3 regions of the Nocardioides sp. NPDC054178 genome follow, and region 3 is predicted to be linked to each of the others. Evidence: predicted binding sites of a transcription regulator. Region 3 holds the regulator's gene; each other region holds the start of a gene.
What was found. The regulator LexA, encoded in region 3, represses DNA repair genes until DNA is damaged. The targets are predictions, from matches to a motif close to TCGAACANNTGTTCGA.
Positions count from the first base shown of each region.

Region 1: a site for LexA is predicted at 1,763-1,778, ahead of ACZ6WN_RS08560 (alpha-ketoglutarate-dependent dioxygenase AlkB). Genes of this name have one in related genera too.
Region 2: a site for LexA is predicted at 3,376-3,391, ahead of recA (recombinase RecA). Genes of this name have one in related genera too.

Region 1 covers NZ_JBVJKY010000002.1:391,485-395,872, forward strand. Annotated here, with positions in the region: gene ACZ6WN_RS08540 (MFS transporter) at 1-124, shown strand, start outside; gene ACZ6WN_RS08545 (DUF4031 domain-containing protein) at 240-497, opposite strand; gene ACZ6WN_RS08550 (hypothetical protein) at 572-922, shown strand; gene ACZ6WN_RS08555 (GntR family transcriptional regulator) at 939-1,652, opposite strand; gene ACZ6WN_RS08560 (alpha-ketoglutarate-dependent dioxygenase AlkB) at 1,799-2,410, shown strand; gene ACZ6WN_RS08565 (hypothetical protein) at 2,424-2,864, opposite strand; gene ACZ6WN_RS08570 (AAA family ATPase) at 3,054-4,067, shown strand; gene ACZ6WN_RS08575 (DUF58 domain-containing protein) at 4,082-4,388, shown strand, end outside.
Region 2 covers NZ_JBVJKY010000009.1:276,011-280,398, reverse strand. Annotated here, with positions in the region: gene ACZ6WN_RS27115 (PPK2 family polyphosphate kinase) at 1-104, opposite strand, end outside; gene ACZ6WN_RS27110 (GNAT family N-acetyltransferase) at 136-831, opposite strand; gene ACZ6WN_RS27105 (phosphoribosyltransferase) at 855-1,355, opposite strand; gene ACZ6WN_RS27100 (regulatory protein RecX) at 1,352-2,065, opposite strand; gene recA (recombinase RecA) at 2,124-3,182, opposite strand; gene ACZ6WN_RS27090 (DUF4396 domain-containing protein) at 3,431-4,144, opposite strand; gene ACZ6WN_RS27085 (hypothetical protein) at 4,304-4,388, shown strand, end outside.
Region 3 covers NZ_JBVJKY010000001.1:1,011,531-1,015,918, forward strand. Annotated here, with positions in the region: gene ACZ6WN_RS04905 (alkaline phosphatase D family protein) at 1-1,040, opposite strand, end outside; gene lexA (transcriptional repressor LexA) at 1,138-1,905, opposite strand; gene ACZ6WN_RS04915 (LysM peptidoglycan-binding domain-containing protein) at 2,088-2,480, shown strand; gene ACZ6WN_RS04920 (hypothetical protein) at 2,595-3,506, opposite strand; gene nrdR (transcriptional regulator NrdR) at 3,905-4,388, shown strand, end outside.

The DNA.
Region 1 (4,388 bases), on a different contig from region 3:
CCTCGGCCTGCTGATCGCGGCAGCCATCTGGCTCACCACCCGACGGATGTCCACCCCAGCCGAGACGACTGAGCGAGGTCGAGCGGCGAGCTTGCTCGTCCGCTCGCGCCGAGCGAGGGAGTAACCGCGCGAAGCGTGGAGGCGTCACTCCCGCCGGGCGAGAAGTCAGCCGCGTCGGCCGAGTAGCCACCGCGGTGACGCCTCGGCCGACGTACGTGACGCTTCGGCCGGCGGGGCGGCTAGCGGGGTTTGCGGCGGCGCAGACCCGCGGCGAGAAGAGCGGAGACCAGGGCTCGGGAGGTGACCTCGACGGCACCCGCGGCGACCATGTCGTCGTAGGCCTCGGCCGGTACGTCGTAGTGATCGCGGTCGAAGCCTCGGGGCGGGATGCCCATCCGGCTCGCGAAGGCGTGCAGCTCCTCGTAGGAGGTGTCGCTGGCGAGGTGGGACCACATCCGGCCGCGGCTGGGTACGTTCGGCGGGTCGATGAGGATCACGGGGCATTCTTACCGGGTCCACCCTGGAGCAGCCTGAACCCACCGCCTTGACCGGTCGGCAAGAATGGTCCGTGATGAACACGACAGTGCTGTTCGAGGCTCGGGCGAGGGTGCTCCATGACCTCGACGCCCGCGGACTCGCCGGTGCGGCAGCCGTCTCGGCCCTCGAGGACGCGATGACCGAGCGCGGCTGGTGGGTGGACCAGTGGCCGGAGGGCAAGGCGTACGTCGCCGGCCTGGTCGCCCAGGACGTGCAGGACCTGCTCTTCGACGGCGAGGCCGCCGCGCGCTGGCCGGTGTGCACCACCTGTCCGCCCGAGTCACCGGTGCACTCGCTCCACATCACCCCCGACCTGGGAGGCCCGGACCCGATCTGGGTCTGCGAGGAGAGCGGCGACGTGGTCGCACCGCTCGGCGACCTCTGAGTCGGCGGCCGGCCCCTCAGGAAGGGCCGAGCTGAAGGTGCAGCGCGTAGCGGTCGGCACGGTAGACCGAGCGGCACACCTCGACGTAGCGGTCCCCCGCGACCGACTTGCGCTGCCTGCGGAGCACGGGGACGCCGACCGAGAGGCCGAGCAGGGTGGCCTCCTCGATGTTGGCCACGTCGGCACGGAAGGTGTCGTCGACCCACGACGGCCGCATCTGGCGGCTGCCCAGCTCGGCGTAGAGGCTGGCCGGCGCGGCCCGCTCGAGCATCCCGGGCACGATCGTCTCGTCGAGGTAGACGTCCTCGATGCAGATCGGCACCCCGTCACCGCGGCGCAGACGGCGCCAGTGGACGACGGCCGCACCCTCCTGGATGCCCAGCGCGCGGGCGATCGTGGGCCCGGCCTTCTCCCGGCCGAGCAGCAGCGTCTCCGAGGACGCCTGCATCCCCCGGCGGGCCATCTCCTCGCTGAAACCGAGCACCGGGCTCGCCGCCCGCGGCGGTCGCGCCACGAAGGTGCCCCGGCCCGGGATCCGGACCAGCAGACCGTCGGCGACGAGCGCGTCGAGCGCCTGCCGCACGGTGGCTCGGGCGACGCTGAACTTCTGGACCAGCTCGCGCTCTGAGGGCGCGGAGGCACCGGGGCTCTCGCCGATGACCAGCTCCCGGACGTACTCCCGGATCTGGACGTGCTTGAGCGACCGCTCTCCCTCGACCGACCGGACCATGAGCTGAGCGTAGGTCTACACCTCGCGTACGTCCCGAGTTTGGTCAAGTTGTGACATTGCAGCGAGATGAGGCAGCTCGGCTGCAACGAAATGACGATGTCCGATCTCAGTAGAACACATGTTCGATCGCGAGGTACGATGAAGGGGTGGACTTCCAGGGAACCCTCTTCGCCCCCACCGACGACGAGACCACCGAGACGACCTACGAGCGGATCCATCTGGACCGTGGCGCCTGGGTGGACATCTCCCGAGCCTGGCTGCCTGATCCCGACGACGTCTTCGCGGCGCTGGTCAGCGACGTCCCGTGGCGCGAGGAGCGCCGGCAGATGTACGACCGCATGGTCGACGTACCCCGGCTCCTGCACACCTACGGCCAGGGCGACCCGCTCCCCCACCCGCGGCTCGCCGAGGCCCGCGGCCGGCTGACCGCCCACTACCTGCCCGAGCTGGGCGAGCCGTTCGTGACCGCGGGCTGCTGCTACTACCGCGACGGCCACGACTCGGTGGCCTGGCACGGCGACAAGATCGGCCGGGGCCGCACCCACGACACGATGGTCGCGATCGTCTCGGTCGGCGACCCCCGCCGGCTCGCGCTGCGCCCCCACGGCGGCGGCAAGGGGATGAGCATCGAGATGGGCCACGGCGACCTCGTCGTCATGGGCGGCTCCTGCCAGCGCACCTGGGAGCACGCCATCCCCAAGGTCTCCTCCGCCGGCCCCCGGATCTCGGTCCAGTTCCGCCCCCGCAACGTCTTCTGAGGCGGGTCCCGGATCAGCCGAAGGGCCGAATGCTGAGCATGCCGGTGCGCCGGTAGTTGGCGACCGCAGCGCTCATCCTGGCGATGAACGTGGCCAGCACCTTGAGCCCGCTCGCGTACTGGCGCCTGCTCGCACGGGCGAGGAAGGCTGCCTCGTACGTCTGTACGGCCCGCAACGAGCGCCCCATCAGCTGGCCCTCGATCTGGTTGAAGTAGCTGGTCACGCGCGGGGTCCGCGCCTGCCACGCCTTCCTCGTGCGGTGCGAGGAGAGATAGGCCCTCTCGGCCCTCAACGAGGAGGTCGCCGACTCGATCGCCGCGATGCTGATCCGGATCGGAGCGGCAGCTTCTGCCGGCGCCGGGGTCGAGGCGACGACGGCACCGATCGGCGCCAGCCCGGCGACCAGCGCCAGTGCAACGATCGACGTACGCAGCCGATAGGGGTGGTGGGGCACGACAAATGTCCTTTCCGAGGAACTCTGGGCTCATCATGGTGGCGCCTCCCACGACCTCCACGAACCCGTACCGCTCCCGTACCCGGACCTGCCGGAGCCCGATATCACCGGTCCTGAGGCGGCCCCCAGATGCGTTCCGTACGCTGGTAGGAAAGGATGGGATCGACAGCCGACGCCTCTGGAGCCGCCTTGACCACCACCGCACCACCCCTCGCCCCGCCATCCGCCGAGGAGATCGCCCGGGCGAAGGAGATCGTCGGGCGGGTCAGCACCGCCTTCAGCAGCCGTGTGGTCGGCCAGGAGCGGCTCAGGACGGCGCTGCTGATCGCGCTCCTCTCGGAGGGTCACGTGCTGCTCGAGAGCGTGCCCGGGCTGGCGAAGACCCTCGCTGCGAGCACCCTGAGCCAGACGGTCAAGGCACAGTTCTCCAGGATCCAGTGCACCCCCGACCTGCTGCCGAGCGACATCATCGGCACCCAGGTCTACGACCAGCGCAACCACGAGTTCGAGACCCAGCTCGGCCCGGTGCACGCCAACTTCGTGCTGCTCGACGAGATCAACCGATCCTCGGCCAAGACCCAGAGCGCGATGCTCGAGGCGATGCAGGAGCGCCAGACGTCGATCGCCGGCCACATCCACCCGCTGCCACGCCCGTTCATGGTGCTCGCCACCCAGAACCCGATCGAGGAGGAGGGCACCTACGTCCTCCCCCATGCCCAGATGGACCGGTTCCTGCTCAAGGAGATCGTCAACTACCCCAGCGAGGGCGAAGAGCTCGTCGTCCTCGAGCGCATCGAGGCCGGCACGCTCGGTCCCGACCACGAGGTGACCCGTCCGGTCGCCGACCCCGACGACGTGATCTGGCTCCAGGAGCTGACCAAGCGGGTCTACGTCGACCCGGCGATCAAGCGCTACATCGTCGCCCTCGTCCAGGCCACCCGCAACGCCCGCCAGCTGCTCGGGCCGGAGACGGGTTCCTACGTCGAGATCGGCGCGTCCCCGCGTGCCTCGATCGCGTTCCTGCAGGCCTCGCGCGCGGCGGCGCTGCTGCTCGGCCGCTCCTACGTCACCCCCGAGGACGTGCGCGAGCTGCGCCACAGCATCCTGCGCCACCGGCTCCACCTCAGCTTCGAGGCGCTGGCCGAGAAGGTCCAGCCCGAGATGCTGGTCGACGCGCTGGTCCGCGCCGTCCCCAGTCCCTGATCGCTCCTGAGCACATGGCGACGTACCTTCCCCGGATCCGCACGCGGCTGATGATCCATGCCCACCGCAAGGTGGTCGGGCTGCTCGACGGGGAGTACGCCAGCCTCCAGACCGGGCGCAGCATGGACTTCCACGACCTGCGGGAGTACGTCCCCGGCGACGACGTGAAGGACATCGACTGGAAGGCAACGGCCCGGTCCCGCAGCCTGCTGGTCAAGCGGTTCACCGCCGAGCGCCAGCACCTGGTGCTGCTGGCGATCTCCACCGGCCGGAGCATGGCGGCCCAGGCGACCGGCACCACGACCAAGCGCGAGCTGGCGA
Region 2 (4,388 bases), on a different contig from region 3:
TTGCCGGTCTCCTTGTCGGCGCCGACGCCCGGCGCGGAGTTGGTGTCGTACTTCCGCAGGTCCACCGCTCCGGTCGGCAGCCGCAGCTCCTCAAGAAGGCTCATGTCCTGACCATAGGTGCCGCCGGGCGTGACGTCAGCCGAGTACGCGACGAAGATCGAGCGAGCAGCCGACCATCGTGGTCGTCGAGCCATCGGGCTGGGGCTCGTCAAACCAGGTGCCCTGCTCGAACCCGACCTTGGCCAGCATCCGCAGCGAGGCGGCGTTGCGGTGGTCGGGGGCCGCGAAACAGGCCGTCGCGCCGGGGTAGCGGCGCGGGATCGAGGTCAGCCAGACCCAGGCCATCCGCGGCCCGATCCCCCGGCCCACGAAGGCCGGCTCCCCGATCGCGTAGTCGAAGCCGATCGCGTCCGGGTCGGGGGTGAGCAGCGCGTAGTCGGGCTCGTCGCTGATCCGGTAGTCCTGGCAGAAGCCGACCGAGCGCCCGTTGACCTCGATCACCCAGAACGTCACGGTGGTCTTGCCGTCGATGTCGGGCCCGTAGTTCTCCCTCACCCACTCGGGCGTCGGCTCGCCGTCGACGGCGTACCAGCGGTGAACGTGCTCGGCGTTGAGCCAGCGGATCAGGTGGGGCAGGTCGCCGCGGGTCATCGGCCGCAGCGCCACCACCGGCATCGGGTCGGAGGAGAACTCCTTCACCTCACCGGAGAGGTCCACGGCGTACGCAGGCCGCCCGGCGATCCTCGTCGCCGCCGATGCCCAGCTCTCCCCCGGGCGCGTCACGCCGCCGAGACGGTGGGTCCCGGTGTGGACGGCGACCGGCGTGAACATGCACCCAGGCTAGCCGTGAGGAGTCAGTGGGCCTGGCCGCCACGGCGGTCGACGAGCGGCGGCTGGGAGGACCACGGGAAGTCGATCCAGCGGTCGGTCTTCTTGTAGACGTAGTCGGCGTTGATCACCGTCCACGGCTTCTCGAAGATCACCGCCGTGCGGGCCTCGGCCACGTGGCCCTCGCAGAAGTCGTGGACGATCTCCAGGGTCTTGCCCGTGTCGGCGACGTCGTCGGCGATGAGCACCTTCATCCCGGTCAGGTCGACGGCGGCGGGGGTCGGCGGGAGCATGATCGGGACGTCGAGACGCTCGTTGATGCCGGTGTAGAACTCCACGTTGACCGCGGACAGGTTCTTCACGTCGAGGGCGTAGCCCAGGCCCATCCCGAGGGCCAGGCCGCCGCGGGCGATGGAGAGCACGATGTCGGGCTCGTAGCCGCTGTCGACGACCTTCTGGGCGATTTCGCGCACTGCGGTGCCGAAGAGGTCGTAGGTCAGGATCTCGCGCTCTTGCTGCTCACTCACAGATCGGATTCTGACACGAGACCGTCGCCACCATCGTCATCGGCCAGAGCGAGCTCCTCGCGGACGATGCCGTAGGCCACACCGGCGCCGTATCCCTTGCGGGCGAGCATCGCGACCAGACGCCGGGTCTTGGTCTGGTCGTCGAAGCGCTCCAGGGAGCGCAGCTTGCGCCGGACCATCCGCCGGCCGGCCTCACGCTCGTCGTCCGGATCGATCTCGTCGAGCGCGTCACGGGCCACGTCGTCGTCGATGCCCTTGCGGCGCAGCTCTTGGGCCAGGGCGCGTCGGGCCAGGCCCTTTCCGGGCTGTCGGCTGGCGATCCAGGCTCTGGCGAAGGCCTCGTCATCGATCAGGCCGACCTCTTCGAAGCGGTCCAGCAGCTGGGTCGCGAGGGCCGCCGGAACCTCCTTCTTCTCCAGCTTGTCGGCGAGCTCCTTGCGGCTGCGCGCCTGGCCGGTCAGGGCGTCGAGAAGGATCTTGCGGGCGATCGCCTCGTGGTCGGGCTCGGGATCGTTCTTGGGGTCTGCTGGGTCTGCTGGGCGGGGGTTGCGCGAACGGGACCGTGTTGGCCTCGACACGCCGTCGCTCCTTCGTCGCGACGACGGCTCGACCGACGGGGGCGAGGGCTCGACCAGCGGGGTCTTGCCGGCCCAGGCTTCGACGCCGAGGGAAACGTCCCCCAGCCAGTCGGGCGCGGGTCGCTCGTCCACCCAGGGATCCTGGGTGGACGAGCGGTCACGCTTCGACGAAGCCACTGGTCAGACTGGTCTAGAAGTCCTCGACGCCGGCAGGCTCGGCGACGGGCGCCTCGCCGTCGGCCGGGGCGTCGACCGTCGGCACCACCCCGAGCTTCTCCAGGATCCGCTTCTCCAGCTCGTTGGCCAGATCCGGGTTGTCCTTGAGGAAGTTGCGGGAGTTCTCCTTGCCCTGACCGAGCTGGTCGCCCTCGTAGGTGTACCAAGCGCCGGCCTTGCGGACCAGGCCAGCCTCGACACCGACGTCGATCAGGCCACCCTCGCGGGAGATGCCCTTCCCGTACATGATGTCGAACTCCGCCTGCTTGAACGGCGGGGCCACCTTGTTCTTCACGACCTTGACGCGGGTGCGGTTGCCGACCATGTCGGTGCCGTCCTTGAGCGTCTCGATCCGGCGCACGTCGAGGCGCACCGAGGAGTAGAACTTCAGCGCGCGACCACCGGTCGTGGTCTCGGGCGAGCCGAACATCACGCCGATCTTCTCGCGCAGCTGGTTGATGAAGATCGCGGTGGTGCCGGAGTTGTTGAGCGCACCGGTCATCTTCCGCAGCGCCTGGCTCATCAGTCGAGCCTGGAGGCCGACGTGGCTGTCGCCCATCTCGCCCTCGATCTCGGCCCGGGGCACCAGCGCCGCGACGGAGTCGATGACGATCAGGTCGAGCGCACCCGAGCGGATCAGCATGTCGGCGATCTCCAGGGCCTGCTCACCCGAGTCGGGCTGGGAGACCAGCAGGGCGTCGGTGTCGACACCGAGGTTCTTCGCGTATTCCGGGTCGAGCGCGTGCTCCGCGTCGATGAAGGCCACGATGCCACCGGCGCGCTGCGCGCTGGCGACCGAGTGGAGGGCGACCGTCGTCTTACCCGAGGACTCCGGACCGTAGATCTCCACGACCCGCCCGCGGGGCAGACCGCCCAGGCCCAGCGCCACGTCGAGCGCGATCGAGCCGGTCGGGATCACCTCCAGCGGAGCCCGGGTCTCATCGCCCAGCCGCATGACCGAGCCCTTGCCGAACTGCCTCTCGATGTTGGCGAGAGCGGCGTCCAATGCCTTCTCGCGATCACCTGCCGCCATGTTCTTTCCTTCCTGAGGGGCAGACTTCTTCCCCTTGCCTGCCGCTTGTCCACGTGTCTTCGTCGTCATCAAGGCAGACGCTAGACGGGACCACCGACAGTTTTGAACGGGACCCTCTGGCACGGTGTTTCACGACCCGGTTTTTGCCTGGGCGATAGCACGAACCACGCTCCACCTACTACCACACACTAGCCCGAACAAGCGTTCGATGTGAACACCTGTTCGGGCGTGTCGAGGTCGCCGGATCCTCAGTGACCCTGCATCTCCACCTGCTCGGCCGCGTCCGGGCCGCCGCCGATCTCGTCAGCGATGGCGACCGACAGGCCACCGAGCATGAAGGCGATGATCACCGCCGCCAGAGCACCGCTGGAGAAGGCAGGAATGAAGCGGCGTACGCCCTCCTGGACCGGCTCCGCGCCGTGGTACTGGTGCGTGAGCGCATGTCCCTTGCCCCGCTGGAGCAGGTAGCGGTTGACCGGGAACGCCGCCACGAAGGCGACCGCGAGGGCAATCATCATCCCGACCCAGAACACGACGTTGACCAGCCCGGCGTCCATGGCCCCGGGGATGAGCGCCATGACCAGGTTGTCGACCAGCTCCATCGTCGCGATCGAGAGGGTGTCGGCGGCGAGCACGACGCTCAGCGCCGCACCGAGCGCCACACCCGACTTGAGCAGCGGCAGGGTCGAGAGGGCGTAGCCGAACACGAACGCCAGCGTGACGGCCAGGACGATCGTCCACCCCGTGCTGAGGCCGACCGCGGTGCCGATCATCAGCCCGGCGATCTCGCCGATCGCACACCCGGTGAGGCAGTGCAGCGTGGCGCTGGCGGCCATCGCGTTCACCCCGCCGTGCCCGGAATGCCCGGAGTGGTCGCCGTGACCCTGGTGACCCTCGTGCATCGAGTGCTGATGCCCGGCGTGGTCGTGTCCGGCGTGCACGTGCTCGTCATGCGACGTCATGTCGCTCCCTTGCTCGATCCGATCGGTGTTCCTACTCCTCAATTCATACCCCATGGGGGTATACGACCGCAAGAGATATCAGGTCGATGGCCCGCTTTGTCGAACCGTGAGCGACTCCCTAAGGTGTGCTGTGTGTGGACGGCGGCGCGACGCAGGCGGATGACCCGGGCGCTCGTGCGCGCCGGTCTGCTGACCGCGGCGATCGTCACGGTTGCCGGCCTGCTGGCCATGCATGCGCTGAGCC
Region 3 (4,388 bases):
TGCTCGTCGCCGGTGATGGTGCGGTCGGGGTCGTCGACCCCGGCGAGGTCGGTGCGGGCGACCTGCTCGGAGCGGTAGGAGCGCAGGTCGAGCATGCTCAGCTCGAGCAGGGTGCCGAACCGCAGCCGCCGGTAGATGCGGTCGTGGAGATGGCCGGCGGTCTCGACCACGGCGGTGGCGTCGACACGTATCGGCATCCACTCGTCGTAGGCCTGGTTGGCGTTGGTCTTGCGGTCGATCCAGTCGTACTCGCCGGGCTCGTTGTTCTCGGCGCCCAGCAGCCAGGCGTCGTTGGCCGACTCGTGGTCGTCCCAGGTGACGATCCAGGGCAGCCGGGCGTGGGCGGCGGAGAGGTCGACGTCGCGCTTGTACTGCGCGTGCCGGATCCGGTAGTCGGCCAGCGTGTGGAGCTCGTGGGCGGGCTCGTGCGGCCGGACGTCCTCGTTGGCCATGCCGTAGCCGTACTCGCCGGGAGCGTACTCGTAGATGTAGTCGCCGAGGTGGATGATCGCGTGCAGGTCCTCGCGCGCGGCGAGGTGGCGATAGGACGCGAACCAGCCGGCCTGCAGGTTGGAGCAGGAGACCACCCCGAAACGTACGTTCTCCGGGGCTGCGTCGGCGGCCGGCGCGGTGCGGGTGCGGCCGACGCGGCTGGTCTGGCCGTTGTAGGTGAAGCGGTAGTAGTACCAGCTCTGCGGGCTCAGGCCGGTGACGTCGAGCTTCACGGTGTGGTCGCGGTCGGGACCCGTCTGCTGGGATCCCTTCGCGGTGATGCGGTCGAAGTCGGCGGTGGGCGAGACCTCCCAGCGGACCAGGACCTGCTCGCCCTGCCCGGACCCCGGGGTCGCGTCCTCCGTCGGCGTGACCCGCGTCCAGATGACCACGCGGTCCGGGAGCGGGTCGCCGGAGGCGACGCCGTGCTGGAAGTGGTTGAGCGAGCCGCTGACGGCCTCGGCTGGGTCGGGAAGAGCGACGGCTCCGGCGGCGGTCGCCAGCCCGGCGGCGATGAGGGTGCGGCGGTCGATCTGCGTCTGGGTCACGCTGGAGCGAACGACGCAGCCGCCGGCCCCGTCATGGGCCGGCGGCTGCAGTTCACGCAGTGTTCCCGGACTGGTTCCGGGAGGTGTGACACGGGACTCAGAGGCTGCGCAGGACCGCCGTCACCTTGCCGAGGATCCTCGCGTGGGTGCCGTCGATCGGCTCGTACGCAGCGTTGTGCGGCAGCAGCCAGACCTTGCCGTCCTTGCGGGAGAGCGTCTTGACCGTCGCCTCGCCGTCGATCAGCGCGGCCACGATCTCGCCGTTCTCGGCGGTCGGCTGCTGGCGCACGACCACGAAGTCGCCGTCGCAGATGGCCGCGTCGACCATCGAGTCACCCGAGACCGAGAGCAGGAAGAGGTCGCCGTTGCCGACCAGCTGCTTGGGCAGCGGGAAGACGTCCTCGACGCTCTGCTGGCTGGAGGTCTCCTCGGCCAGGATCGGGCCACCGGCCGCGATCCGCCCGACCAGGGGAACCATGGCGGCGGCGGGGTTGGGGTTGATGTCGGCCTCGGCCGTGACCGTAGCCTCGGCCTCCTCGCCGGACATGGCCTTGCGGTGGGCCATCACCTCCGGAAGGAAGACCTCGAGAGCGCGCGGCCGCTTCGGGTCCTTGCGGATCAGACCACGCTGCTCCAGGGCACGGAGCTGGTGGGCGACGCTGCTGGTGCTGGTCAGCCCGACCGCGGCACCGATCTCGCGCATGCTGGGCGGGTAGCCACGCTGCTCGATGCTGTCGCGCAGGTGAGCGAGGATGCGCTGCTGACGCGGCGTGAGCCCGGTCGCGTCCGGCGGCCCGTCGGGCAGCTCGCGGACGCGGCTCTTCTTCGAACCGCCTGATCCGGTGCCTGTCTTCTGCGTGGTCATGTCACCACATTAGTCCCTCTGGCACCACGACATCAAACATTTGTTCGACGTCGTGGGCAGCGCGTGTCGGCGTTCGAAAATTCTTGGGGTCGCTACTTGCGTTGTTCGAACACGTGATCTACCTTCGAACATGTGCTCGATCGAACACGTGATCGAGCGACTTGTGACCAGGAGGCCGTGAGATGAGTGCAACCGTCTATGTGCTGCCCGTTGCCGAGCCGCCCCGCGAGGTGCGGGAGGTGCGCCGCTCGACCGTGCGGCTCACCCGTCGCGGACGAGTCGTCGTGTTCGCATTCGCGCTCGTCGTGCTCTTCGGGATCGCGCTGATCGGGGCGCGGGTGGCGTTCGCGGTGGAGAACGGTGCCGGCACCGATGCCGGATTTCGTGGCCCCGCCCCCGCCGCCCACACGATGGTCGTCGGCGATGGCGACACGCTCTGGGACATCTCCTCGAAGGCCGTCGCCGGGACCGACGCCTCGATTCGGGAGATGGAGCAGACGATCAAGGAGCTCAACTCTCTCGAGTCCTCGATGCTCGTGTCCGGGCAGACGCTGATCATCCCGACCGCGCCGTAGGGCGCCGCCACAGATGTCCGGCTGCTCCTTCGACCCCTGGCAGCCGGCTACCGGGGAAAGAGTGAGAGTGCTGCAGACGATGGGAAGCGTCTGCAGCACTCTCGCGTATCCGGGTCAGTGGCGCCCGCGGTAGGGGGTGTCTGGCTCGGCCGGCGGCCACTGCTTGTTGCGGGTGCTGTGCCGCGGCGGCCACTCGTCGTCCGGCTGGACCGGCGGGTCCTGGGGCTGGCGCTGGGTGGGCATCGCCTGGGTCGCGGCGGGATCCTCGGTCAGTCGAGCCCGGGAGCCGGTCTGGCCGTAGCCGGCCGGGGCCGGATAGGCACCCGACTGATACGGCGCGGAGCCGGTCTGCTGGGTCGGGTAGCTGTCCGTGGTGTATCCGGGCGAGGCGTACCTCGGGGTGCTCTGCGGCGTCGACGTCGGCGTCGGCGGGCTGGAGTAGTAGGAGGGCTGGGCGGGTGGCGGGCTGGTCGGCGGCTGGTAGGCCGAGGCGCCGTAGGCGGCTCGGCTTCCGGTGGTGCCGTAGCCCTGGTCGCTGCCGGGGTAGCCGTAGGGCGACTGGGAGCCGGTGTCGGTGTAGGCCGAGCGGTTCGTGGTGTCACCGTAGGGCGGCTGGCTCCCGGTGTCGGAGCTGTGCCGGCCGTAGGAGCCGGTGTCGTCGTAGCCGTAGGAGCCGGTGCCGTAGTAGTCCTGCTCCGGGTAGGCCTGATCGGAGTAGGTCTGATCGGGGTAGGTCTGGTCGGGGTAGGCCGGGTCCGAGTAGTCCTGCTCCTCGACGTAGGCGTTGGAGTGGCTGCCGGCGTAGTCGTCGGCGGGTGGCGTCGTCGGGGCGCCGGTGAGGGCCCGCCAGGCCTTCCCGGCGAAGGTGAAGGTCAGGAAGAGACAGGCGACTGCCACGACCGCCGCGATGGCGAGCTTCGCCCAGGCGCCGGAATCGCCTCCTCGTGCGTCGGCCCCGAAACCGACGGCGACCCACACGAGCACTCCCCAGATGATGAGGAAGGCCAGTGTCGCGATCGCAGGCAAGATGAACGGTGGCCGGGGACCGCTTCTGGGGCGCGTGCCTCTCCGCGACCCGACGCGATTTCCTCCGGAGATGTTTGTCACGGGGGCCATTCTTACCCATCCGGGCCAGTCCGGCGCCGCTGAACCGGAATCTTTCGGTGTTTGACCGGCGACACGCCGGACACGCGGGTAAACCCGACCCTCGCTTGCATCGTCGTGGGGGCGGGCGTACGGTTACCACTACATCTAGTAGTTACACCGCTGTAGTTATCCACATCTAGTTCACATGAACGGACGGATGGTTCACAGCGACAGGGGTGTTGTTCCACAGGGACTCACGCTCATATCCACAGGTTCCACAGGCTCGGGCCGCCGTAGAGACGGCCTGGATCCACAGGTCTCACGAGAGGGGCTCGACCGTGCACTGTCCGTTCTGCCGACACAGCGACACCAAGGTGCTCGACTCCCGCGTGGCCGAGGACGGTGGCCAGATCCGGCGCCGCCGGGTCTGCCAGGAGTGTGGGAAGCGGTTCACGACCGTCGAGCAGATGCAGCTGATGGTGGCCAAGCGCTCCGGCGCCGCCGAGCCGTTCAGCCGCGACAAGGCGGTGCACGGCGTACGCAAGGCGTGCAAGGGCCGCCCGGTCACCGAGGACCAGCTCGCCTGCCTCGGCCAGGAGGTCGAGCAGGCACTGCGCAGCCAGGGGCTGGCCGAGGTTCCCAGCAACGAGGTGGGGCTGGCGATCCTCGCGCCGCTGCGCGAGCTCGACGAGGTGGCCTACCTGCGCTTCGCGAGCGTCTACCGGGCCTTCGGCTCGGCGGACGACTTCGAGCGTGAGATCCAGATGCTGCGTACCGAACGGGAAGTCCAGGACTTCGAGGCAGAACATCCGGTCGAGGCCC